DNA from 3 places in the Streptomyces sp. NPDC059477 genome. Region 2 is predicted to be linked to each of the others. Evidence: riboswitches for the same ligand, from Rfam matches in the RefSeq annotation. Region 2 holds a riboswitch; each other region holds the start of a gene.

Region 1 (7,520 bases), on a different contig from region 2:
GCCCGCCGTGAAGCAGCCGGCCGTGTTGGGCAGCACCCGGATGCCGAGCTTCTCCAGCACCGACAGCACCGAGCCGTGCACACCCGGGTCGATCCGCCGCATCGCGACGGTCGTCAGCTCCGTACCGGACGCCACCAGCGCGCGTTCCAACACATCGAGGCTGGGCGCCCCGCCCGTGCCCATGATCAGCCGGGAGGTGAAGGACGTACCAGCGAGGACGAACGGGTCGTCGGCCATGGGTCAGCCTCCTTGGACGGCGGTGAGGACTTCCACGCGGTCGCCCTCGGACAGGGTGGTCCGGGGCCACTGCCCGCGCGGGACGACGGTTTCGTTGAGAGCGGCGGCGACCCCCGAGGGTGCCGGGGTGAGGGCGCGCACCAGCGCGTCCAGCGCCGTGCCATGAGCCACCTCGCGGGGCTCGCCGTTGACGGAGATCGTGACAGACAGGCTCATACGGGCTGCTCCGTGAGTGCGCCGGCGGTGAACCGCCGGGGGGTGAACGGACGGGCTTCCTCGGGGAGTTCCCCGGTCACCAGGGCGTGCGCCAGCGCGTCGCCGGTGACCGGGGTGAGCAGCACGCCGTTGCGGTAGTGCCCGGTCGCCAGCAGCAGGCCGGGCAGGCCGGTCGGGCCGAGCAGCGGCGCGTTGTCGGGGGAGCCGGGCCGCAGTCCCGCGCGGGTCTCGGTCAGCGGCAGCTCCGTGATGCCGGGGATCAGCTCATGGGCGTCGCGCAGCAGCTCGTACACGCCGCCCGCGGTCACCGTCGTGTCCCAGCCCAGTTCCTCGCTGGTCGCGCCGACGACGAGTTCGCCGTTCTCGCGCGGCACCAGGTAGACGTGGCTGCCGCGCACCACCGCGCGGACGGTCCGGCTCAGGAAGGGCGCGTACCGCGGGGGCACGGTCAGCCGCAGCACCTGCCCCTTCACCGGCCGCACGGGAGGCCGTACGGCGTCCGGGACGCCCGCCAGCCGCCCGCTGAGGCTCCCGGCGGCCAGCACCACCTGCCCGGCGGCCCGCTCGGTCCCGTCGCGCGTGACCAGGCCCGTGACGCGGTCCCGGGCCACTGCCAGCCGTTCGGCCCAGGTGCGGTGGAAGACCACCCCGGAGCGCTCGCAGGCCGTCACAAGGGCCGCCGCGAGCCGCCTCGGGTCGATCTGATGGTCCCCGTCGACCCGCAGCCCGCCGCGCACCCCGGGGGCCAGCATCGGCTCAAGGCGGCGGCAGTCCCGCCCGGACAGCCACTCCGAGTCCAGGCCGGACCGCTGTTGCAGGGCGTGCAGTTCCCGCAGATGCGCGCGGTCGTCGGTGTCCAGGGCGACGGCCAGCGTGCCGCAGCGGCGGTAGCCGAGGTCCTGGCCGGTGAGATCGGTCAGCTCGGCCGCGAACTCCGGATAGCGGCGGGCCGAGGCCAGATTGAGGCCGAGCAGGGTCTGCTCGCCATGGTGCAGCTCGGTGACGGCGGCGAGCATCCCGGCCGCCACCTGGACGGCCCCGCCGCCGGGCGCGGGGTCGACCACGGCCACGGCGAGCCCGCGCTGTGCGGCCCGCCAGGCCGTGACCAGCCCGATGACACCGCCCCCGACGACGAGAACGTCGGCATGGCCCGGAGGTGTGCGCGTGGCAGATGAGTGGGTGACAGCTGTGTGCGTGACGGACGACACGGGCGTTCAGCCCCTCCCTTCGCCGGCATGACCCGGATCAGGTTCGTACGGTCGGAGGCCGCCAGCCTCCCTCTCAGCCCGGTGCGTCCGGGCTCCCGCGAGTGCTTTACGTTGGGCAGCCTAGCCCTTGGATCCACGCCTCTGTAAGGGAGCCCGCCCCGATGCCCCGGTCGCTGGACGGTCTGGTCCTCGCCCCCGTCACCGATCAGGCCCCAGGTCAGGTGGGTACCCGGACCCGGTTCACGTACCACGAGAAGGACGGCGAGATCTGGGCCGCGTACACGGGCGGCGATGTCGTCCGCGGGTTTCTGACCGGCACGCGCGCGGGCGACCGGCTGGACTTCCGGTACGTCCAGCTCAAGGCCGACGGGACGACGTCCGGCGGGCACTGCGTGTCGGTGGTGACCCTGCTGCCGGACGGGCGGGTGCGCCTGCTGGAGACGTGGGAGTGGGAGTCGCAGCCGGGGAGCGGGACGAGCGTGGTCGAGGAAGTGCCGCACGCGGGGTAGGTGAACGGTGTGGGGCAGATGGAGGGCGTGGGGAGAGTGAAGGGTGTGCGGGACGTCACGCGGGCGGACCGGCTGACTGACGCATTGTCAGGTGCGTAAGGTGATCGGGTGAGCGTGGACAGAGAGCAGACGGCGGCGCCGGGGCCGCGGCACGTGGTCGTGGTGGGCGCCGGGATGGCCGGGGTGCAGACCGCGGTGGCCCTGCGCGAGCAGGGATTCACCGGCACCGTGACGCTGATCGGCGCGGAACCCCACCAGCCCTACGACCGTCCCCCGCTGTCCAAGGCCGTGCTCCTCGGCAAGGCCGAGGACTCCGCCTTCGAGGTCGACTTCGAGTCCCTCGGCATCGAGCTGCACCTCGGCCGCGAGGCCACCGGCGTCCGCCCCGCCGAGCACGAACTGGACACCGAGGCCGGGCCCGTCCCGTACGACGTCCTGGTGCTGGCCACCGGCGCCGAACCGATCCGGCTGCCCGGCGCGGAGGGCGTGCCCGGGGTGCATCTGCTGCGCACCCTGGACGACGCCGCCCGGCTGCGGCCGGTGCTCGCCCGCCAGCACGACATCGTGGTGGTCGGCGCGGGCTGGATCGGCGCCGAGTTCGCCACCGCCGCGCGCGAGGCGGGCTGCGCGGTCACCGTCGTGGAGGCCGCCGACCGGCCGCTCGCCGGGGCGCTGCCCGCCGAGGTGGCCGCGCCGATGACCGGCTGGTACGCCGACAGCGGCGCCGTCCTGCGCACGCACGCGCGCGTGGAGCGCGTCGAGCCCGGCGCGGTCCTCCTGGACGACGGCACGCGCGTACCCGCCGGGGCGGTCGTCGTCGGCATCGGCGCCCGCCCCGCCACGGCCTGGCTGACCGGCTCCGGGATCGCCCGGGGCGCCCAGGGCGAGGTCGTCGCCGACGACCGGCTGCGCGCGTCCGCGCCCGACGTCTACGCGGTCGGCGACTGCGCTTCCTTCCCGTCCGCGCGCTACGGCGAGCGGCTGCTGATCCACCACTGGGACAACGCCCTCCAGGGGCCGCGCATGGTCGCCGCGAACATCGTCGACGGCGAGCGGTCCGACGCCGTCTACGACCCGGTGCCGTACTTCTGGTCCGAGCAGTTCGGCCGCTTCGTGCAGTACGCCGGGCATCACGCCGCCGCCGACAGCACCGTGTGGCGCGGCGACCCGGCGGGCCCGGCGTGGTCCGTCTGCTGGCTGCGCGAGGGCCGGCTGGTCGCCCTGCTGGCGGTGGGCCGCCCGAGGGATCTGGCCCAGGGACGGCGGCTGATCGAGGCGGGGACGGTGATGGACCCACAACTGCTGCCCGACCCGACGCAGCCGCTGAAATCGGCGACGCTGGCGGGCTGAGGCGGGCTGAGGCGGGTCAGTTCAGGCCGGAATGGGTTGAATTGGGTTGAAATGGGTGGCGCGCGCCGGTCCGTGTGTCGCGCGAGGGACGCCCGTCGGTGGCCTGACGGTGGCGTCCGGGCGACGCCGGAGCGACCTTTGGGCCGACGGGCGGACGCGCCTCGGCTACCGGCTGTCAGTCCCAGATGGCAGTCTTGGTGACGTGACCGAGATTGACGCAAAGATCGATGCTCTCGTCCCTGGCTGGCTGACCCTCCCCGACATCGCCGAACAGTTCGGCGTCGAGGTGACCCGCGTGCGGCAGCTGGTCAAGGACGGCCAGCTGATCGCCGTACGCCGTGGTGAGAACCGCGCGCTGCACGTCCCCGCCGCTTTCCTCGACGGGGACAAGGTGGTCAAGGGCCTGTCCGGCACCTTGACACTGCTGCGGGACGACGGCTTCACGGTCGAAGAGATGCTGGAGTGGCTGTTCACCCCCGACCCGACCCTGCCCGGCACCCCCGCCCAGGCACTGAGCGAGAATCGTGGTACGGAGGTGAAGCGGCGCGCCCAGGCGCTCGCCGTCTGATCCGGACGAGCACGCCGAGCTGACCATATGTCCGGCGTACGGGCCGCGGTCCCGTGCGGCCACGGCCGCGCGGGCGCACGGACCGTGCAGGTCACGGTCCGTGACCGCCGATGCGGCCCACAGTGGCCGCCGGCCGACGGCCCGTACGCCACGAGTACGAACGGCGCCCGCCCGGTGCGGGCGCCGCCCATCGACTTCCCGGGGGACCCTTCATGGCCGACAGCGCACACGAGCGGCTCGCCGACGCCCGGCTGTATCTGTGCACGGACGCGCGCAAGCGGCAGGGCGATCTGCCGGAGTTCCTGGACGCCGCGCTGGCCGGCGGCGTCGACATCGTGCAGTTGCGTGACAAGGGCATGGAGGCCGCGGAGGAGCTGGAGCACCTCGCGGTGTTCGCCGAGGCCTGCGCGCGGCACGGCAGACTGCTCGCCGTCAACGACCGCGCGGACGTCGCCCACGCCGCCGGGGCGGACGTCCTGCACCTGGGACAGGGCGACCTCCCGGTGCCCGCCGCGCGCGCGATCCTCGGCGCCGATGTCCTGATAGGCCGCTCCACCCACGCCGGACCCGAAGCCGCGGCGGCGGCCGTCCAGGACGGCGTGGACTATTTCTGCACCGGCCCCTGCTGGCCCACCCCCACCAAACCGGGGCGCCATGCCCCCGGCCTCGACCTGGTGCGCGCCACGGCCGAGCTGGGCACGGACCGTCCGTGGTTCGCCATCGGCGGCATCGACCTGGGCAATCTGGACGAGGTGCTGGCGGCGGGCGCCCGCCGGGCCGTGGTGGTCCGGGCGATCACCCAGGCGGACGACCCGGGAGCGGCGGCGGCGGAGTTCGCCCGGCGGCTGCGGCAGGTCTGACGCGGGCCCGACGGTGGTCCGATGAAGCGACCTGGCGGAGTCTGACGTGGACCTGGCTGAGCCATCGGGTGAAAATTAGCCAAAGGGGGCGCCACTTTCGGTCAGGGCGGGTCCGTAGTGTGTCCAAGGGCTGGACAGCAGCCCGGCAAATCGGGCAAATATCCAGACTCCGGTTGGGTGCCCGGCGGGCCGCCACTAATCTGCGGGTATGGCCCTCGGAACCGCGTCCACCAGGACTGACCGCGCACGCACCGTGCGTGACATGCTCGCCGCCGGCAAGAAGACGTACTCGTTCGAGTTCTACGCGCCGAAGACCGCCAAGGGCGAGCGAAGCCTGTGGAACGCGCTGCGCAGGGTCGAGGCGGTCGCCCCCGACTTCGTCTCCGTGACCTACGGCGCCGGTGGCTCCACCCGGGCCAGCACGGTCAGGGAGACCCAGCAGATCGTCGCCGACACCACGCTCACCCCGGTCGCCCATCTCACCGCCGTCGACCACTCCCTCACCGAGCTGCGCAATGTCATCGGCCAGTTCGCCGACGCCGGCATCCGCAACATGCTCGCGCTGCGCGGCGACCCGCCCGGCGACCCGATGGGCGACTGGATCGCCCACCCGCAGGGCGTCACCTACGCCGCCGAGCTGGTCCAGCTGATCAAGGAATCCGGGGACTTCTGCGTCGGCGTCGCCGCCTTCCCGGAGATGCACCCGCGCTCCCTCGACTGGGACAGCGACGTCGCCCACTTCGTCGACAAGTGCCGCGCGGGCGCGGACTACGCCATCACGCAGATGTTCTTCCAGCCCGAGTCCTACCTCCGGCTGCGCGACCGGGTCACGGCCGCGGGCTGCGCGACGCCGGTGATCCCCGAGGTCATGCCGGTCACCAGCGTCCGGCAACTCGAACGTCTTCCGCAGCTCAGCAATGCTCACCTTCCGTCCACCTTCAAAGACCGGATCCTCACAGCGAAAGACGATCCGGCGGCTGTACGCTCCATTGGCATCGAGTTCGCCACGGAGTTCTGCGCGCGACTGCTGGACGAAGGCGTCCCAGGACTGCACTTCATCACGCTCAACAACTCCACGGCGACGCTGGAAATCTACGAGAACCTGGGCCTGCACCATCCTCCGCGGGTCTAGACCGGTCGCACTCGCGTACGACACACTGCGTAGCGGCCACAGGGAGAGGGGCGTACATGGGCTGGACGGTCCTCTACATCGCGTTCGGCATCGTCGCGTTGTGGCTGCTCGGTGAGGTGCTGTTGCAGTACAAGGCCCGGTTGCGCTGGCGGCTGCTGGCGTTCGGCGGCTTTCTCGGTGTGGTCGTCGGCGTGCTGATCCCCTCGGTCGTGGTGATCGGGCTGGGCGCCGCCGCGTTCGCGGTCGGACAGACCTACGTCACGCTGTCGTTCCGCCGCGGCTTCTCGGCCGGCTGGGCGGTCAACGGCCGCGGCCCGAACGGCAGCAAACGCCGCCGCGGTGAACCCGAGCACCAGGACCCGACCCTGGAGGTCTCCGACCTGGAGGCCGGCGCGTACGGCGACCCGGACCGGCTGCCCGGCGAGGTCCCCGGCGAGGAGCGCGCGGCCCACACTCAGCAGTTCGACGACTTCGAACGCGACGACGTCTTCACCCCCGCCCGCCCCCTCGTCCCCTCGGCCGCCGAGACCACCGCGGTCTACGAGCCCCAGCCGCTGCCCGACGACACCGGCTCCTACGGGGTGTACGCCGACACCGGCGCCCACGCGAGCGCGCAGCAGCACCAGGACCAGTACGCGGCCACCGCCCAGAGCGCGGACCAGGGCTACGGCTACGAGGGCTACACCGGCTACGACCAGCAGCAGTACGGCTACGACGCGGGCGATCAGCAGCCCTACGCGCCCTACTCCGACCCGTACATCGGCCAGGCGTACGGCTCCGGGGCCGGCTACGACGCCCACGGCTACGGACAGCAGTCCTACGACCAGCAGGGCTACGGCCAGGACCAGTACGGCACCGGCTATCCCGACGCCACCCCGCCCGGCGGCGTCTGGGTCCCCCAGCAGCGCAGCACCGACGACCCCTACGGCGGCGAACTCCCGCCGGAGCAGCCGTACCCGTACCAGGGGGACGAGCAGCCGCAGGGCAACAACACCACGTACGACGAGCGCTACCGCTTCTGAACCGGCGGAGCGCCGTCGCCTCTGCCCCGGCGGGTTTCTTGTCGCCGTCGGTCAGAGACTACCGACCACCGGTCACCGGTCACTGTGAACCGCGGAAGTCGGCCCCCTCCACGATCAGGCCCGCCACCAGGGCACCCGACATCCCCGCGTGCGGGAGTCCGCCGCCGGGGTGGGACCAGCCCCCGACGGTGAACAGGCCCGGCAGGGCGGTGGAGTTGGCCGGGTGCAGCCGCCGTCCGTCCGCCGCCGCCAGGGCCGGTGCCGGGACCGCGCCGTCCGCGACGCCGGTCGCCTCGGCGATGTCGGCCGGGGTGCGGACCTCGTGCCACAGCAGCCGGTCGCGCAGCCCGGGTATCGCCCGCTCGGCGACGGAGATCAGCCGCCGGGAGGCGGCCCCGGCGTCCTGCCCGCCGCCCGC
Region 2 (7,520 bases):
TCTGCCCGGGGACGCGCCCGTGACCTGGGCCTTCGGACGGGAGCTGCTGGTCGACGGGATCGCGGGACCCTGCGGCGAGGGCGATGTGCATGTGGCACCGGCCGAGGCCGACACGCTGGGCGAGATCCTGATCCGGCTTCAGGTCGGCAGCGACCAGGCCCTGTTCCGCTGCTCGGCGGCACCGCTCGTGGCGTTCCTCGACCGCACGGACAAACTGGTCCCGCTCGGCCAGGAGGGCGCGCTCGCCGACTTCGACGCCCACCTCGACGAGGCGCTGGACCGCATCCTGGCCGAGGAACAGAGCGCGGGCTGAGCCGTCCACCGATCGAGGCGGCGTAACGCTTCCTCAGTCGGCGGGCGGTGGGCCCACGTGGGGGTGGGGCGGGGTTCGGGAGGCATGCAGTAACGGTTCCCTGCGGAGGCCCCTGGGACCCGGGGTCCGGAGGCCCCTGGGCCCCGGATCCCAGGGGCCTCCAGACACCGGCGTCCTTCCTGCGCGGGCTTCCCTCTCCCCGGCCGGGTCCCTCAGCGCTTCCGCCGTCGCCCCCGTCCGCTGCGGCCGAGGGCGGCCGGAGTGCGTACACCCGCGGGTGCCGAACCCTCTCCGGACGGTCCCGGTGTTGCCGCCGACCCCATGGGTCCCGCGGGCACCGCCTGTCCCACCGGCTGCCGTCCCGTCGCCGGGCGGTCGGCCGAGACGACGAGGGCCGCGAGGGCGGTGGTCACCGGCACCGAGGCGACCAGCCCGATCGAACCGACCAGCGTCCGCACGATCTCCGCCGCCACCAGTTCACTGTTCGCGACCGTCCCCACGCTGCTCTGCGCGATCGAGAAGAGCAGCAGCAGGGGGAGCGCGGCGCCCGCGTAGGCGAGGACGAGGGTGTTGACCACCGAGGCGATGTGGTCGCGCCCGATGCGGATACCGGCCCGGTACAGCCCCTTCCAGCCCATCGTGGGATTGGCCTCGTGCAGCTCCCAGACCGCCGAGGTCTGGGTGACCGTCACATCGTCGAGCACGCCGAGCGACCCGATGATCACCCCGGCCAGCAGCAGACCGCTCATGTCGATCGACGGATACAGGCCGTGGATCAGGCCGGTGTTGTCGTCCGTGTTCCCGGTGAGCGCGGCCCAGCCGATGAACAGCGAGCCGAGGACACCGATCAGCAGCAGCGAGATCAGCGTGCCGAGCACCGCCACCGAGGTTCTCGCCGACAGCCCATGGCACAGATACAACGCGATCAGCATGATCGCACTCGCCCCGACCACGGCCACGACCAGCGGGTTCGAGCCCTGAAGGATGGCGGGCAGGATGAAGAAGTTGAGGATCAGGAAACTCATCGCCAGCGCCACCAGCGCCATCAGACCGCGCAGCCGTCCGACGACCACCACGGCGAGCGCGAAGATCCCGGCGAGCAGCGCCATCGGGACCTGCCGGTTGACGTCCGCCACCGAGTACTGGAGATCAGCGGGGGCGGAGGGCTCGTACGCGACGATGACCTTCTGGTCCTGCTCCAGCTGACGGGTCTGATCGGGCTGCACGATCTCCGTGAACGTACGGCCCTTGTCCGTGCCGGTGTCGACCCGGATCGTCGCCCGCTTGCAGGTGCCGTTCGCCTGCTGCACGGCAGAGGAGCCCTCGGCGGTGGAGGTGTCGCCGGTCGGTGTGCCGCCGGAGGCGTTCACCGAGGCGCAGTCCACCTGCTCGACCTGGGTGACCGTGGCCTCCTGGGTCTGCCGGTCGAACCCGACACCGGTCCGCTCGTGCGCCGGCGCGCCACCGGGCCACAGCACGGCCAGCCCGACCAGCACGGCCACGCCGAACGGTACGAGGATGGCCGCGATGATCTTCCGCAGATGGACGGAGACGGGGGCGGCGGGGCCGTGACTGTGGCTGTGACCGTGCCCGCCCCCGTGCCCTCCTCCACCGGGTCCGTGCCCGTGCCCGTGTTCGTCGCCCGGCCCGTCGCCGTGTCCCTGGCCCGGCGGTCCGTGGCCGGCGTCGGGACGATTGCCCGGCTCGTTTCCCTGAGGGCCGGGGCCGACCCCGTAGTCCCGGCCGTACTCACCACCGGGTCCATGGCCGTGTCCGTGGCCGTGACCACCCTGGCTGTGCCCCGTCCCTTGCCCGGCCCCCGTGTTCGGACCGTACGAGCCGTGCATCGGTCCCGACCCGATGCCCTGCCCCGGAAGCGCACCGGGATCCTGCACGTGAGGAGAACCACCCGAGCCACGCCCTTGCCGGCTGGACAGAGCCTGCCCCCCGGGACGAGGCACCTGCCCGCCAGACATCCCCCCCGGCCGCTCGCCAGCCGCACTCCCCGGCCCAGAACGCGCCCCGAGGCGACGCACGGAACCGGTCTCATAGTCCGGCCCCGCGTGGGGGTCGGCCCCGGTACCGGAGCCGGGACCGGCAGCAGAGCCGACGCCGGGACCAGAGCCGACGCCGGGACCAGAGCCGACGCCGGGACCAGAGCCGGCGCCGGAAGGGCCGCCCGGTCCGCGGGGCGGGTCGGGCGGGGCGAAAGGGGGATCCTGCGGTGTGGTCACCGACCGATCATCGCAAGAACGGCAGGGGCCCTCTGTTCACCGCGCCCGAATTGACGCTAGCGTGGAGGCACCTTTGTACACGCGGGAGCTCGGAGCACCGGGCTGAGAGGGCGCTGACCTTCGTCTTCGCGATGTTTCACGTGGAACATCAGCCACCACAGGTGATGGATCCGATGGAACGTCGGCGGACGGAAATCGCTGCGTCGACCGCCGAACCTGTTACCGGGTAATGCCGGCGTAGGGAGTAGGTCTCATGACCATCAAGGACACACGCACGCCTGCCTCCCCGCAGACCTCCAGCGACGCGGAGAAATCCACACACGGGAACCCCGGCACCAACGGGGTCTCCGGCGAAGGGGAGACCGGGAAGTCCATCGGCTGGCACAAGGCGTACGTCGAGGGCTCGCGCCCCGATCTGCGCGTGCCGGTCCGCCAGGTGCACCTCACCAACGGGCAGTCGGTCACCGTGTACGACACATCGGGCCCGTACACCGATCCGCTCGCCGAGACCGACGTCCGCAGGGGGCTCGCTCCGCTGCGGGAGAACTGGATCATCGCGCGCGGAGACACCGAGGAGTACGCGGGCCGTCCCGTCCGTCCCGAGGACGACGGCCTCAAGCACACCTCGCCGCGTGGTGGGCTGCGCAACCTCGACGCGGTCTTCCCCGGCCGCCCCCGCCAGCCACGTCGCAGCCGCGACTCAGGCGCGGTCACCCAGCTCGCCTATGCCCGCCGGGGCGAGATCACACCCGAGATGGAGTTCGTGGCGATCCGGGAGAACGTCTCGCCCGAGGTCGTACGCGAGGAGATCGCGGCGGGACGGGCCGTGCTGCCCGCCAACATCAACCACCCGGAGATCGAGCCGATGATCATCGGTAAACGGTTCCTGGTGAAGGTCAACGCCAACATCGGCAACTCCGCGGTCACCTCCTCCATCGAGGAGGAGGTCGAGAAGATGACCTGGGCGACCCGCTGGGGCGCCGACACGGTCATGGACCTTTCCACCGGCCGCAACATCCACACCACCCGTGAATGGGTGCTGCGCAACTCCCCCGTCCCCATCGGCACGGTCCCCCTCTACCAGGCCCTGGAGAAGGTCGACGGCCGGGCCGAGGAACTGACCTGGGAGATCTACAAGGACACCGTCATCGAGCAGGCCGAGCAGGGCGTGGACTACATGACCGTCCACGCGGGCGTGCGGCTGCCGTACGTGCCGCTCACCGCCAACCGCAAGACCGGCATCGTCTCGCGCGGCGGCTCGATCATGGCGGCCTGGTGCCTGGCCCACCACAAAGAATCGTTCCTGTACGAGAACTTCGAGGAACTCTGCGAGATCCTCGCCGCCTACGACATCACCTACTCGCTGGGTGACGGTCTACGGCCGGGCTCGATCGCGGACGCCAACGACGAAGCGCAGTTCGCGGAGTTGGGCACGCTCGGGGAACTCAACCGGATCGCGAAGCGTTTTGATGTACAGACGATGATCGAAGGCCCGGGACACGTCCCGATGCACAAGATCAAGGAGAACATCGACCTTCAGCAGGAGATCTGTGATGAAGCTCCGTTCTATACGCTCGGCCCGCTGACGACGGACGTCGCGCCGGCGTACGACCACATCACCTCCGGTATCGGTGCCGCGATGATCGCCTGGTGGGGCACGGCCATGCTCTGCTATGTCACGCCCAAGGAACACCTGGGCCTGCCCAACCGTGACGACGTCAAGACCGGCGTCATCACCTACAAGATCGCCGCCCACGCAGCCGACCTCGCCAAGGGGCACCCCGGAGCACAGGACTGGGACGACGCGCTGTCCGACGCCCGCTTCGAATTCCGCTGGGAGGACCAGTTCAATCTGGCCCTCGACCCGGACACGGCCCGTGAGTTCCACGACGAGACCCTGCCGGCAGAACCCGCCAAGACGGCCCACTTCTGCTCCATGTGCGGCCCGAAGTTCTGCAGCATGAAGATCTCACAGGACATCCGCCGCGAACACGGCGGCACCAAAGCGGAGATCGAGGAGGGCATGGCCCAGAAGTCCCAGGAATTCGCGGCGGCCGGCAACCGGGTGTACCTGCCCCTCGCCGACTGACCTTCCGTGACACGGTGCCCACGGACCGGTGACCGTGGGCACCTCGGACGGCTACCCGTCGTCCGGTTCCCCGCGGAAGCGGCGGGAGAGTTGTGGGAGAGATACGGGCGAGGGGGCGTCAGGGCTTCGGGGCGTCGGCAGACTGGGGGAATGACATCGAGTTCGCTGAGCAAGGGTGCCAACCTTCCGGTCGACTCCGCCGAGGTGCGGGTCGAGCTGTGCTGGTCCGGGGGGCCCGGTGTGCCGGATGTGGACGCGTCCGCGCTGCTGCTCACCGCGGCGGGGAGGGTGCGGGACGACGTCGACTTCGTCTTCTACAACCAGCCGCAGCACGCCTCCGGCGCCGTGACCCACCTCGGGAAGCGGCAGGCGGAGCCGGGCATGACGGACACGGTCGGGGTACGCCTCGGCGAGCTGGAGCCGGGGGTCGAGCGGGTCGTGCTGTGCGCCTCGGCCGACGGCGGGACCTTCGGGCAGGTGCCGGGGCTGACCCTGCGGCTGCTGGACGCCGGGACGTCGGCGGAGCTGGCCCGGTTCGAGATGGCGGCGACGACCGAGACCGCGTTCATCGGCGGTGAGCTGTACCGGCGGCAGGGGCGATGGAAGTTCCGTGCGGTGGGGCAGGGGTACGACTCCGGTCTCGCCGGGCTGGCGACGGACTTCGGGATCAGAGTCGATGAGGAGGAGCAGTCGGCCGCCGCGGACGTGCCGGCGGCGCCTGTGAATCCGCCTTCGGCGGCTCCGGTGAGCGCGCCTCCGGCAACCCCGGTGGTCCCGCCTCCGGCGACTCCCGCGACGTCGCCTCCCCCGGCGGCGCCGGTCACGCCGAGTCCGGGTGGGCCCCGCCTCACCAAGGGTGAGGAGAAGCTGCCCGTGGACATGCGCAAGCGGCTGTCCCTGCGCAAGGAGCAGGTGGCGGTCAGTCTGCGCAAGCATGGCGCCGAGGGGGTCGTCGCACGGGTGATCCTCGTGCTCGATGCCTCCGGGTCGATGTCGTACCTGTACTCGCGCGGGGTGGTCGCCGATGTGGTCGAGCGGATGGCGGCCGTGGCGGCGCAGTTGGACGACGACGGGGAGATGCAGGCATGGACGTTCGCGTCGAACGCCGCGCGGCTGCCCGATCTGCGGCTGGGGGAGCTGCCCGAGTGGCTGCGACTGCATGTGCGGGTCGGTCAGTTGAGCCTCTTCGGGCGCAAGAAGCCGCAGCGAGGGCTTCAGCCGGGGCAGGTGGACATGCGCGCCATAGGCATCCAGAACGAGGAACAGAAGGTGATCGCCCAGATAAGAAGCTATGTCAGGGAGAATCCGGCCGCGGCACCCACGCTGGTGCTGTTCTTCTCCGACGGGGGTGTCTATCGCAACGCGCAGATCGAGAAAGAGCTGAGGGAGGCGGTGGAGGAGCCGGTCTTCTGGCAGTTCGTGGGGCTGGGGAAGTCGAACTACGGGGTGCTGGAGCGGTTCGACACCCTGACCGGCCGCCGGGTCGACAATGTCGGGTTCTTCGCTGTGGACGACATCAGCACGGTGGCCGACGCGGAGCTGTACGACCGGCTGCTGTCGGAGTTCCCGAGCTGGATCACGGCAGCGGGGCGCGCCGGGATCATGTGAGCCCCGGGGCGGGGTTCCCGAAGGCCGGAGGGGTGGGTACCTGTGAGCCGGGGGTCGGGTTCCCCGTGAGGCAGGGGGGTGGGTTCCCGTCGGCCGGAGGTTGGGCATGGGCCACTCACGCAGACGCCCCCGGCACGGACCCGTAGGGACCGTCACCGGTCGGGTGTCCCGCCTCTTCGGCAGGCATACCCGGCTCGGTTCCGGTCCTTCGGCGTCCGTGCGGGAGCGCTTGTGGACACAGAAGGCGGACTACTCCGGCTTGTGGTCCGGCCCCCCGAAGTCCGGGCTGGTGTAGTCCGGGCTGCTGAAACTCGGGCGTGAGCCCGAGGACCCGTCGCCGGGGCTGGTGAAGCCGGGGCGGTCGTAGCCCAGGTGCGGCATGCGGCCGGTCGGCGCGGACGGCGTCGTACCGTACAGGGCGGCCGGGCCGGGGCCGGCGAGCGCGTCGCGCAGGAACGGCATGACGCCGCGCTCCAGGAGCGCTTCGCGCCAGGCTTCCCTGGCCAGTGCCACCTCCCCGTTCGGTTCGCCGTAGGCGCCGCTCTCCCGGGACGGCCGGTTGCGCAGTGCGGTGATCAGCAGTCCGACGGCGGCGACCAGGATCGCCACGGCGGTGATGGCACCGAACACCCAGCCCGTGGTGAGCAGGGTCTCGCCGAACGTCAGATCGGGCGCGACCATCCTCAGGAGGTAGCCGACCAGCAGAAATATCGCCGCGGCCGTGCCGGCGAGGACGGGAGCCAGGACCGCGACGACGGCGACGGCACCCGCGCCGGCCGGTTCGGCGACCTCTCCCATGGTGGCGGCGAGCCCCACCGAGCCCGGACCCGACTCGGTGGAGCCGGAGCCGCGGACGGACGACGGGGTGGGCGCCGGGTGGCGCAGTTCCTCACGGACCTTCACATAGTGCTGGTACTCGGTTGCCGCGGCGGCCGTGATCAGAGACGTGGCGTTGAGTGCCATGGTGCGCAGTTGTTCCGGGTTGAGCCGCTGGCCGACCGCGGCCAGCTCCGGACGGTGTGGTGCGGAGCGCAGCGCCTCATCGAGGATCCGCTCGTACTCTTGGCGGTCCTCGCTCAGCAGGTGCTGCGGAACGCTGTTCATGTGCATCCCCCGATGCTCCGTAGGGCTTGGGGCTCGCATGCGGACGAGCCGTCGGGCAGAAACGGAGGGGAGCCTGCTACGGATAAGCCGATGGTAGAGCGGTGACGGCACACGGTGACAGGGGGTTTACCGAAATTGCCTGGTGTTCTGCGCCCTGGTTCGCGGTTCCGGT
Region 3 (7,520 bases), on a different contig from region 2:
CGATGGCGGCCGGCGCGCTGTGCATGGAGTTCCTGATCGACGGCGGCACCTGGTGGCAGGGTCTGCTGCTGGGGCTCGCGGTCGCCGCCACGGCCACGCTGGGCGACCTCGGCGAGTCCATGATCAAGCGGGACCTCGGCATCAAGGACATGGGCACGCTCCTGCCGGGCCACGGCGGGATCATGGACCGGCTGGACTCGCTGCTGCCGACGGCGCCGGTGGTGTGGCTGCTGATGGTGGTGTTCGTCGGCTCCGGCTGACCCCCGCCCCGCCCGCGCACTGAGTGAACGTTTGCTCCCACTGCTCGCCACCACCCCTTCCGTACCTATGATCACGGCGTGCGACGCCGGGGTCGAAGGAACGGAAGGGGTGGAGTCGTATGTGGGCACGGCGGCGGGCCGTGAAGCAGGAGCGGCTGGAGCGGGAGGCGGCGAAGGCCGTCGAGACGCTCGGGGCGGGCGTCCGCTCGACCCTGGCCTCGGCGGACGAGGGGCATCAGGCACTGCTGGAGCTGCGCGAGGGGCTGGCCCGGGAACTGGCCGACCTGGAGGCGATGCTCGGCCGTCGCGACGGGCTCCCGGTCGACATGGTCCGCTCCCGGCTCTCCTCGGCCGCCGATGTCTTCGCCCGGCTCGACGACCTCTCCGCGCGGTACACGGCGGTACGGACGCAGGTCGTCGCCGTGGACCAGAGAGACACGACCGTGCTCCTGCCGCTGCTCGAAGAGCTGGTCGAGTACGTCGAGGGCATGGCCGGGACCGGCGAGGCGGCGATCGGTGCCGTCGAGGGCGTGGAGCAGCTGCGCCGGCGGCTGGAGCAGGTACGCGCCGACCTGATCCCGGTGCGTGAACGCGTCCATGCCGGTCTCCGCGCCGCGGGCGGGGAACTGGAGGCGAGCCGGGGCGCCCCCGGCTGGTACGGCCGCGAGGCCGCGCTCGCCGCCCTCGGTGACCGGCTGGCGGCGCTGGACGAGGGCCGGGTGCGGCCGACCGCCGAGCACCGGACGACGGACCTGTACCGGGAATTCGAGCGCGAGCTGGCCGAGCTGCGCGACGAGATCGCCCAAGGGCGGCCCTGACCTGCGAAGACGTCTGCCCGGTGGAGTTATCCACAGGGCCGGCGGAGGGGGTCCGTGAGTCTGCGACACTGGTACGGCCATGCCTAATCCCGGAGAACTCACCTTTGTCGCGCCGCGCGGAGCCAAGAAGCCGCCGCGGCATCTCGCCGATCTCTCGCCCGCCGAGCGCAAGGAGGCGGTGGCCGGAATCGGGGAGAAGCCGTTCCGTGCCAAGCAGCTCTCGCAGCACTACTTCGCGCGGTACGCGCACGACCCCGCCGAGTGGACGGACATCCCGGCCGGCGCCCGGGAGCGGCTGCGGGACGCGCTGCTGCCGGAGCTGATGACCGTCGTGCGTCATCTGTCGACGGACCAGGGGACGACCCGCAAGACGCTGTGGCGGCTGTTCGACGGGACGCTCGTGGAGTCGGTGCTGATGCGGTACCCGGACCGGGTGACCATGTGCATCAGCTCGCAGGCCGGGTGCGGGATGAACTGCCCGTTCTGCGCGACCGGGCAGGCGGGGCTCGACCGGAACCTGTCCACCGCCGAGATCGTGCACCAGATCGTGGACGGCATGCGGGCGCTCAGGGACGGGGAGGTGCCCGGAGGGCCCGCCCGGCTGTCCAACATCGTCTTCATGGGGATGGGCGAGCCGCTCGCCAACTACAAGCGGGTCGTCGGGGCCATCCGCGCGCTGACCGATCCGGCGCCCGACGGGGTGGGGCTCTCGCAGCGCGGGATCACCGTGTCGACGGTCGGGCTGGTGCCCGCCATCCACCGGTTCTCCGACGAGGGCTTCAAGTGCCGGCTCGCCATCTCGCTGCACGCGCCCGATGACGAGCTGCGGGACACGCTGGTGCCGGTGAACACGCGGTGGAAGGTGCGGGAGGTGCTGGACGCCGGGTTCGCCTACGCGGAGCGGTCCGGGCGGCGGCTGTCCATCGAGTACGCGCTGATCCGGGACATCAACGACCAGGCGTGGCGTGGCGACCGGCTCGGGCGGCTGCTCAAGGGGCGGCCCGTGCATGTGAACCTGATCCCGCTGAATCCGACACCGGGCTCCAAGTGGACCGCGTCCCGGCCCGAGGACGAGAAGGCGTTCGTGGAGGCCATCGCCGCCCATGGGGTGCCGGTGACCGTCCGGGACACCCGTGGTCAGGAGATCGACGGGGCGTGCGGTCAGCTCGCGGCCACCGAGCGGTAGTCTGACGCCGTACACCCGTACATAAGTTCATACTCGTACATATCTTCATACACATCTTCATATCCGGCAGGGGAGCGCCACAGCGCTGAGAGTGCGGCAGCCGATGCATATCGGTGGGCCGCAGACCCTCTGAACCTCGCCCAGGTCATTCTGGGTAGGGAGATCGGTCGTCACTCATGCTGTTGCGCCCTGCCCGGGAGCCGTGGAAGGTCCCGGGCAGGGCCGCGTCTCTTCCTGGTCACCCAGGAGGACATTCAGTGGGCAACACCAAGCAGATAACCGCCGTGCTCGTCGGGTTCGGGCTGATCACGCTGTCCGCGTGCGGCTCGTCGTCCGACAGCGGAAGCGACGGCGGGGACTCCAGGACGGTCACACTCGTCAGCCACAACTCATGGGCCGTGTCCAAGGAAGTCCTCGCCGACTTCGAGCAGCGGTCCGGGTACACGGTCAAGGTCCTGGAGGACGGCGACGCCGGCACGGCCGTCAACAAGGCGATCCTCACCAAGGACAACCCGCAGGGCGATGTCTTCTTCGGCGTCGACAACACCCTGCTCTCCCGGGCCCTGGACAACGGGCTGTTCCAGTCGTACGAGGCCAAGGGCGCCGACACCGTCCAGGCCGCCTACCGGGCCGACGAGGCCGAGCACCGGGTCACGCCTATCGACAGCGGGGACATCTGCGTCAACTACGACAAGGCGTACTTCAGCGAGAAGAAGCTGGCGCCGCCGAAGACGTTCGAGGATCTGATCAAGCCCGCCTACAAGGACCTGCTGGTCACCGAGAACGCCTCCACCTCCTCGCCCGGCCTCGGCTTTCTGCTCGGCACGGCCGCCGCCTACGGGGACGACGGCTGGCAGGACTACTGGAAGAAGCTGAGCGACAACGGCGTCAAGGTCGTCGACAGCTGGGAGCAGGCGTACAACGAGGAGTTCTCCGGCTCGGCCGGGGGCAAGGAGGCCAAGGGGGACCGGCCGCTGGTCGTGTCGTACGCCTCCTCGCCGCCCGTGGAGGTCGTCTACGCCGATCCGCAGCCCGCGGACGCGCCCACCGGGGTCGCCGACGGGACCTGCTTCCGGCAGGTCGAGTACGCGGGGCTGCTGAGCAACGCCGGGAATCCGGAGGGCGGCAAGGCGCTGCTGGACTTCATGCTCAGCAAGGAGTTCCAGCAGGACATGCCGCTGAACATGTTCGTCTACCCGGTGGTCGAGGGCGCCCAGGTGCCCGAGGTGTTCGCCCGGTACGGGCCCCAGGTCAAGGACCCGCAGACCCTGGACCCGGCGAAGATCGCCGACCACCGTGACGAGTGGGTCAAGTCGTGGACCTCGCTCGTACTGAAGTAACCCCCCGGAGCCGCAACCGCAGCCAGAGCCGGAGCAGGGGTCTGGTGCGGGGCGGGCTGCTGGTGGTGCCCGTCGCGTTCTTCGGCGTCTTCTTCGCCTACCCCGTCGCCGCGATCCTCCTGCGGGGGCTCAAGGCCGACGGGGTCTGGCGGGTGGGGCGGCTGTGGGAGGTGCTGGGGCAGCCGGACATCCGGCATGTGCTGTGGTTCACCACCTGGCAGGCGCTGGCCTCGACCGCGCTGACCCTGCTGATCGCGCTGCCCGGCGCGTATGTCTTCGCGCGCTTCGACTTCCCCGGCAAGCAGGCGCTGCGGGCGGTGGTGACCGTGCCGTTCGTGCTGCCGACCGTCGTGGTCGGCACGGCGTTCCTGGCGCTGCTCGGGCGCGGCGGGCTGCTGGACGAGTGGTGGGGCGTACGGCTGGACACCACCGTGTGGGCGATCCTGCTCGCGCATCTCTTCTTCAACTACGCGGTCGTCGTACGGACCGTGGGCGGGTTGTGGGGGCAACTGGACCCCCGGCAGGAGGAGGCCGCGCGGATGCTCGGCGCCTCGCCGTTCGCCGCGTGGCGGCGGGTCACCCTTCCGGCGCTCGGGCCCGCCGTGGCCGCCGCCGCGCTGATGGTCTTCCTGTTCACCTTCACCTCCTTCGGGGTGGTGCAGATCCTCGGCGGGCCGACCTTCGCCACCCTGGAGGTGGAGATCTACCGGCAGACCTCGGAGATCTTCGACCTGTCCACGGCGGCCGTCCTGACGGTCGTCCAGTTCCTCGCCGTGGGCGCGATCCTCGCCGTGCACGCGTGGACCGTACGGCGGCGGGAGAGCGCGCTGCGGCTGGTGGACGCGTCCCTGACGGCCCGGCGCCCGCGCGGGGCGGGGCAGTGGGCGCTGCTGGCCGGTGTCCTGCTCTCCATCGCCGTCCTGCTGGTGCTGCCGCTGGGCGTGCTGGTGCGGCGGTCGCTGGAAGGGGCCGGGTTCTCCTACTACCGGGCGCTGACCTCGTCCGAGTCCCAGGTGTTCCTCGTCCCGCCGATCGAGGCGATCGGGAACTCGCTGACGTACGCGCTCGTCGCCACCGCCATCGCCCTGCTGGTCGGCTCCCTCGCGGCGGCGGCGCTGGCGCGGCGGGACGCGGGGCGCCTCGTACGGGGGTTCGACGCGCTGTTGATGCTGCCGCTCGGGGTGTCCGCGGTGACCGTGGGCTTCGGGTTCCTGATCGCGCTGGACGAGCCGCCGCTGGATCTGCGCGCGACCTGGATCCTGGTGCCGCTCGCCCAGGCACTGGTGGGGGTCCCCTTCGTCGTACGGACCATGCTGCCGGTGCTGCGGGCGGTGGACGGGCGGCTCCGGGAGGCGGCGGCGGTGCTCGGGGCGTCGCCGTGGCGGGTGTGGCGGGAGGTCGATCTGCCGCTGGTGCGGCGGGCGGCGCTGGTCGCGGCGGGGTTCGCGTTCGCGGTGTCGCTGGGGGAGTTCGGGGCGACGGTGTTCATCGCGCGGCCGGACGATCCGACGCTGCCGGTGGCGGTCGCCAAGCTGATCGGGCGGCCCGGGGAGCTGAACTACGGCCAGGCGATGGCCCTTTCGACGATTCTGATGGTGGTGTGCGCGGTGTCGCTGCTGGTGCTGGAGCGGCTGCGCACGGACCGGACCGGGGAGTTCTAGCGATGCTGCTGTCCCTTGAGGACGCGACGGTACGGCTCGGGGGCCGGGCCGTGCTCGATACGGTCGGCCTCGCCGTCGAGGAGCACGAGACCGTGTGTGTGCTCGGGCCGAGCGGGAGCGGGAAGTCGACGCTGCTGCGCGCGGTCGCCGGGTTGCAGGCGCTGGACGGCGGCCGGGTGCTGCTGGACGGGCGGGACCAGGCGCGGGTGCCCGCGCACCGGCGGGAGATCGGGCTGATGTTCCAGGACCATCAGCTGTTCCCGCAGCGGGACGTGGGCGGCAATGTGGCGTTCGGGCCCCGGATGCGGGGGGCGTCGCGGGACGAACAGCGGGCCCGGGTGGCGGAGCTGCTGGACCTGGTCGGGCTGCCGGGGGCCGCGGGCCGGGCGGTGGCCGAGCTGTCCGGCGGCGAACAGCAGCGGGTCGCGCTGGCGCGGGCGCTGGCGCCGAGCCCCCGGCTGCTGATGCTGGACGAGCCCCTCGGGCAACTGGACCGGTCACTGCGGGAGCGGCTGGTGGTGGAGTTGCGCGAGCTGTTCGGGCGGCTCGGGACGACCGTGCTGGCCGTGACGCACGACCAGGGCGAGGCGTTCGCGCTGGCCGACCGGGTGGTGGTGATGCGGGACGGACGGATCGCCCAGACCGGGACGCCGCTTGAGGTGTGGCAGCGGCCCGCCGACGCCTTCGTCGCGCGGTTCCTCGGCTTCGACAATGTGGTCCCGGCGACGGTGAGCGGGCAGGTCGCGGACACCGCCTGGGGGAAACTGCCGGTGCCCGCGGGGGCGGCCCAGGGGGCGGTGGAGGTGCTGGTGCGGCCGGGCGGGGTGCGGCTGGTCGGCGCCGGGGAGGGGCTGCCGTGTCGCGTGGCGGCGCGGACCTTCAAGGGCACGCATGTCGCCGTACGGCTGCGGCCGGAGGGGAGCGCGCCGGATCTGGAGGCGGCGTGCGCGCTGCGGGACGCGCCCGAGGTGGGGGCGGTGGTGGAGGTGGAGTTCGACGCGGCGGAGGTGGTGGTGCTGGGGGCGGGGGGCTGACCGTAGGGGGTGTGGGGGTGGCCGTGCGGCTGGCTTCGCGGGGTTGGGCGTAGCCGTGGCGGTGGGCTGCGGCGGCGGGCCGTAAATCGTGGTGCCGGGGCGAAGGCGCTGGTCATAGGGTGCGGGGCATGACACTGCTCGCGTACGACCGCTACTGCGACGAGATCGCCCTTCAGGTACGGCAGTTCACGGACCTGGTGACCGCGCCCGGTACGGAGCTGGCCGCCACCGTGCCGACGTGCCCCGACTGGACGCTGGAGGAACTGACCCGGCACATGGGCGAGGCGCTGCGCTGGGTCGAGGTGACCGTGCGGACCCGGGCGAGCGCGGAGGTGCCCGCGGAGCGGGTGCCCGACGCTGCCGGGCCCGCGGCGCGGGGGGACGCGGCGACGCTGGGGGAGTGGTTCGCGCGGGGCGGGGAGTCCGTCGTACGGACCCTGCGCGAGGCGGGGCCCGACGCGGTGGTGTGGGGGTGGGCGGGGGTGCACACGGCCGCGTTCTGGGCGCGGCGGATGACCCATGAGATCACCGTGCACCGGGCGGACGCGGCGCTGGCGGCGGGGGTGCCGTACGAGGTGGCGGGGGAGGTCGCGGCCGACGCGATCGACGAGTGGCTGGAGATCGTGACGTTCGTGCAGCGCAACGATCCGCATGACGCGGCGCGTGAGCTGCGCGGCGGCGACGGCCGGAGCATCCATCTGCACGCCACCGACACGGCGGCCCCGAACGCCGAGTGGGTGATCGAACTGGCGCCCGGCGGGGTGGTCTGGCGGCGGGGGCACGAGAAGGCGAGCGTGGCGCTGCGGGGGCCGCTGACGGAGGTGATGCTCGCGTTCTACCGGCGGGCGCCGCTGGAGGGCGGTGCGGTGGAGGTCGTGGGGGAGCGGGACGTGCTGGACTACTGGCTGGAGAGGGCGACATTCGGATGAGCTGGCGGCTTGCGAGCGGTATCGATGAGTTTCTGGAGCGGACGGGGGACTTTCTGCGGTCGCGCCCCGGGCTGCACACCACGGCCCTGACGGTGACCGAGAAGATGCGGGTCGAGGGCGCGGACGGGGCCGTGCTGGGCTGGCTGGAGGCGGGGGGTGAGGTGCGCGGCGTCTACTACCGGATCTCCGCGGACCGTGGGGTCTCGGTCACGCCCCTCGCACCCGAGCACACCGACACCCTCGCCGACCATCTGATCGGGCTCGGGCAGTACGTTCCCGCGGTCACCGCCGA

Evidence for each region. Region 2 has a riboswitch for thiamine pyrophosphate ahead of thiC (phosphomethylpyrimidine synthase ThiC). Riboswitches for the same ligand answer to the same signal wherever they lie in the genome.
Region 1: another riboswitch for thiamine pyrophosphate. It lies ahead of thiO (glycine oxidase ThiO); the one in region 2 lies ahead of thiC (phosphomethylpyrimidine synthase ThiC).
Region 3: another riboswitch for thiamine pyrophosphate. It lies ahead of ACFXAZ_RS29055 (thiamine ABC transporter substrate binding subunit); the one in region 2 lies ahead of thiC (phosphomethylpyrimidine synthase ThiC).

Annotation. Positions count from the first base shown of each region.
Region 1 covers NZ_JBHYUG010000077.1:5,136-12,655, reverse strand. The annotation lists gene ACFXAZ_RS29570 (thiazole synthase) at 1-237, opposite strand, end outside; gene thiS (sulfur carrier protein ThiS) at 241-453, opposite strand; gene thiO (glycine oxidase ThiO) at 450-1,661, opposite strand; TPP riboswitch at 1,659-1,770, opposite strand; gene ACFXAZ_RS29555 (hypothetical protein) at 1,823-2,170, shown strand; gene ACFXAZ_RS29550 (NAD(P)/FAD-dependent oxidoreductase) at 2,345-3,520, shown strand; gene ACFXAZ_RS29545 (Rv2175c family DNA-binding protein) at 3,723-4,088, shown strand; gene thiE (thiamine phosphate synthase) at 4,301-4,948, shown strand; gene metF (methylenetetrahydrofolate reductase [NAD(P)H]) at 5,157-6,080, shown strand; gene ACFXAZ_RS29530 (hypothetical protein) at 6,137-7,102, shown strand; gene ACFXAZ_RS29525 (phytoene desaturase family protein) at 7,182-7,520, opposite strand, start outside.
Region 2 covers NZ_JBHYUG010000018.1:69,731-77,250, forward strand. The annotation lists gene ACFXAZ_RS12545 (SsgA family sporulation/cell division regulator) at 1-313, shown strand, start outside; gene ACFXAZ_RS12550 (YibE/F family protein) at 526-2,160, opposite strand; TPP riboswitch at 2,619-2,808, shown strand; gene thiC (phosphomethylpyrimidine synthase ThiC) at 2,801-4,636, shown strand; gene ACFXAZ_RS12560 (VWA domain-containing protein) at 4,787-6,244, shown strand; gene ACFXAZ_RS12565 (hypothetical protein) at 6,494-7,354, opposite strand.
Region 3 covers NZ_JBHYUG010000074.1:3,674-11,193, forward strand. The annotation lists gene ACFXAZ_RS29040 (phosphatidate cytidylyltransferase) at 1-260, shown strand, start outside; gene ACFXAZ_RS29045 (hypothetical protein) at 380-1,078, shown strand; gene rlmN (23S rRNA (adenine(2503)-C(2))-methyltransferase RlmN) at 1,158-2,264, shown strand; TPP riboswitch at 2,323-2,443, shown strand; gene ACFXAZ_RS29055 (thiamine ABC transporter substrate binding subunit) at 2,522-3,604, shown strand; gene ACFXAZ_RS29060 (ABC transporter permease) at 3,664-5,265, shown strand; gene ACFXAZ_RS29065 (ABC transporter ATP-binding protein) at 5,268-6,299, shown strand; gene ACFXAZ_RS29070 (maleylpyruvate isomerase family mycothiol-dependent enzyme) at 6,428-7,228, shown strand; gene ACFXAZ_RS29075 (GNAT family N-acetyltransferase) at 7,225-7,520, shown strand, end outside.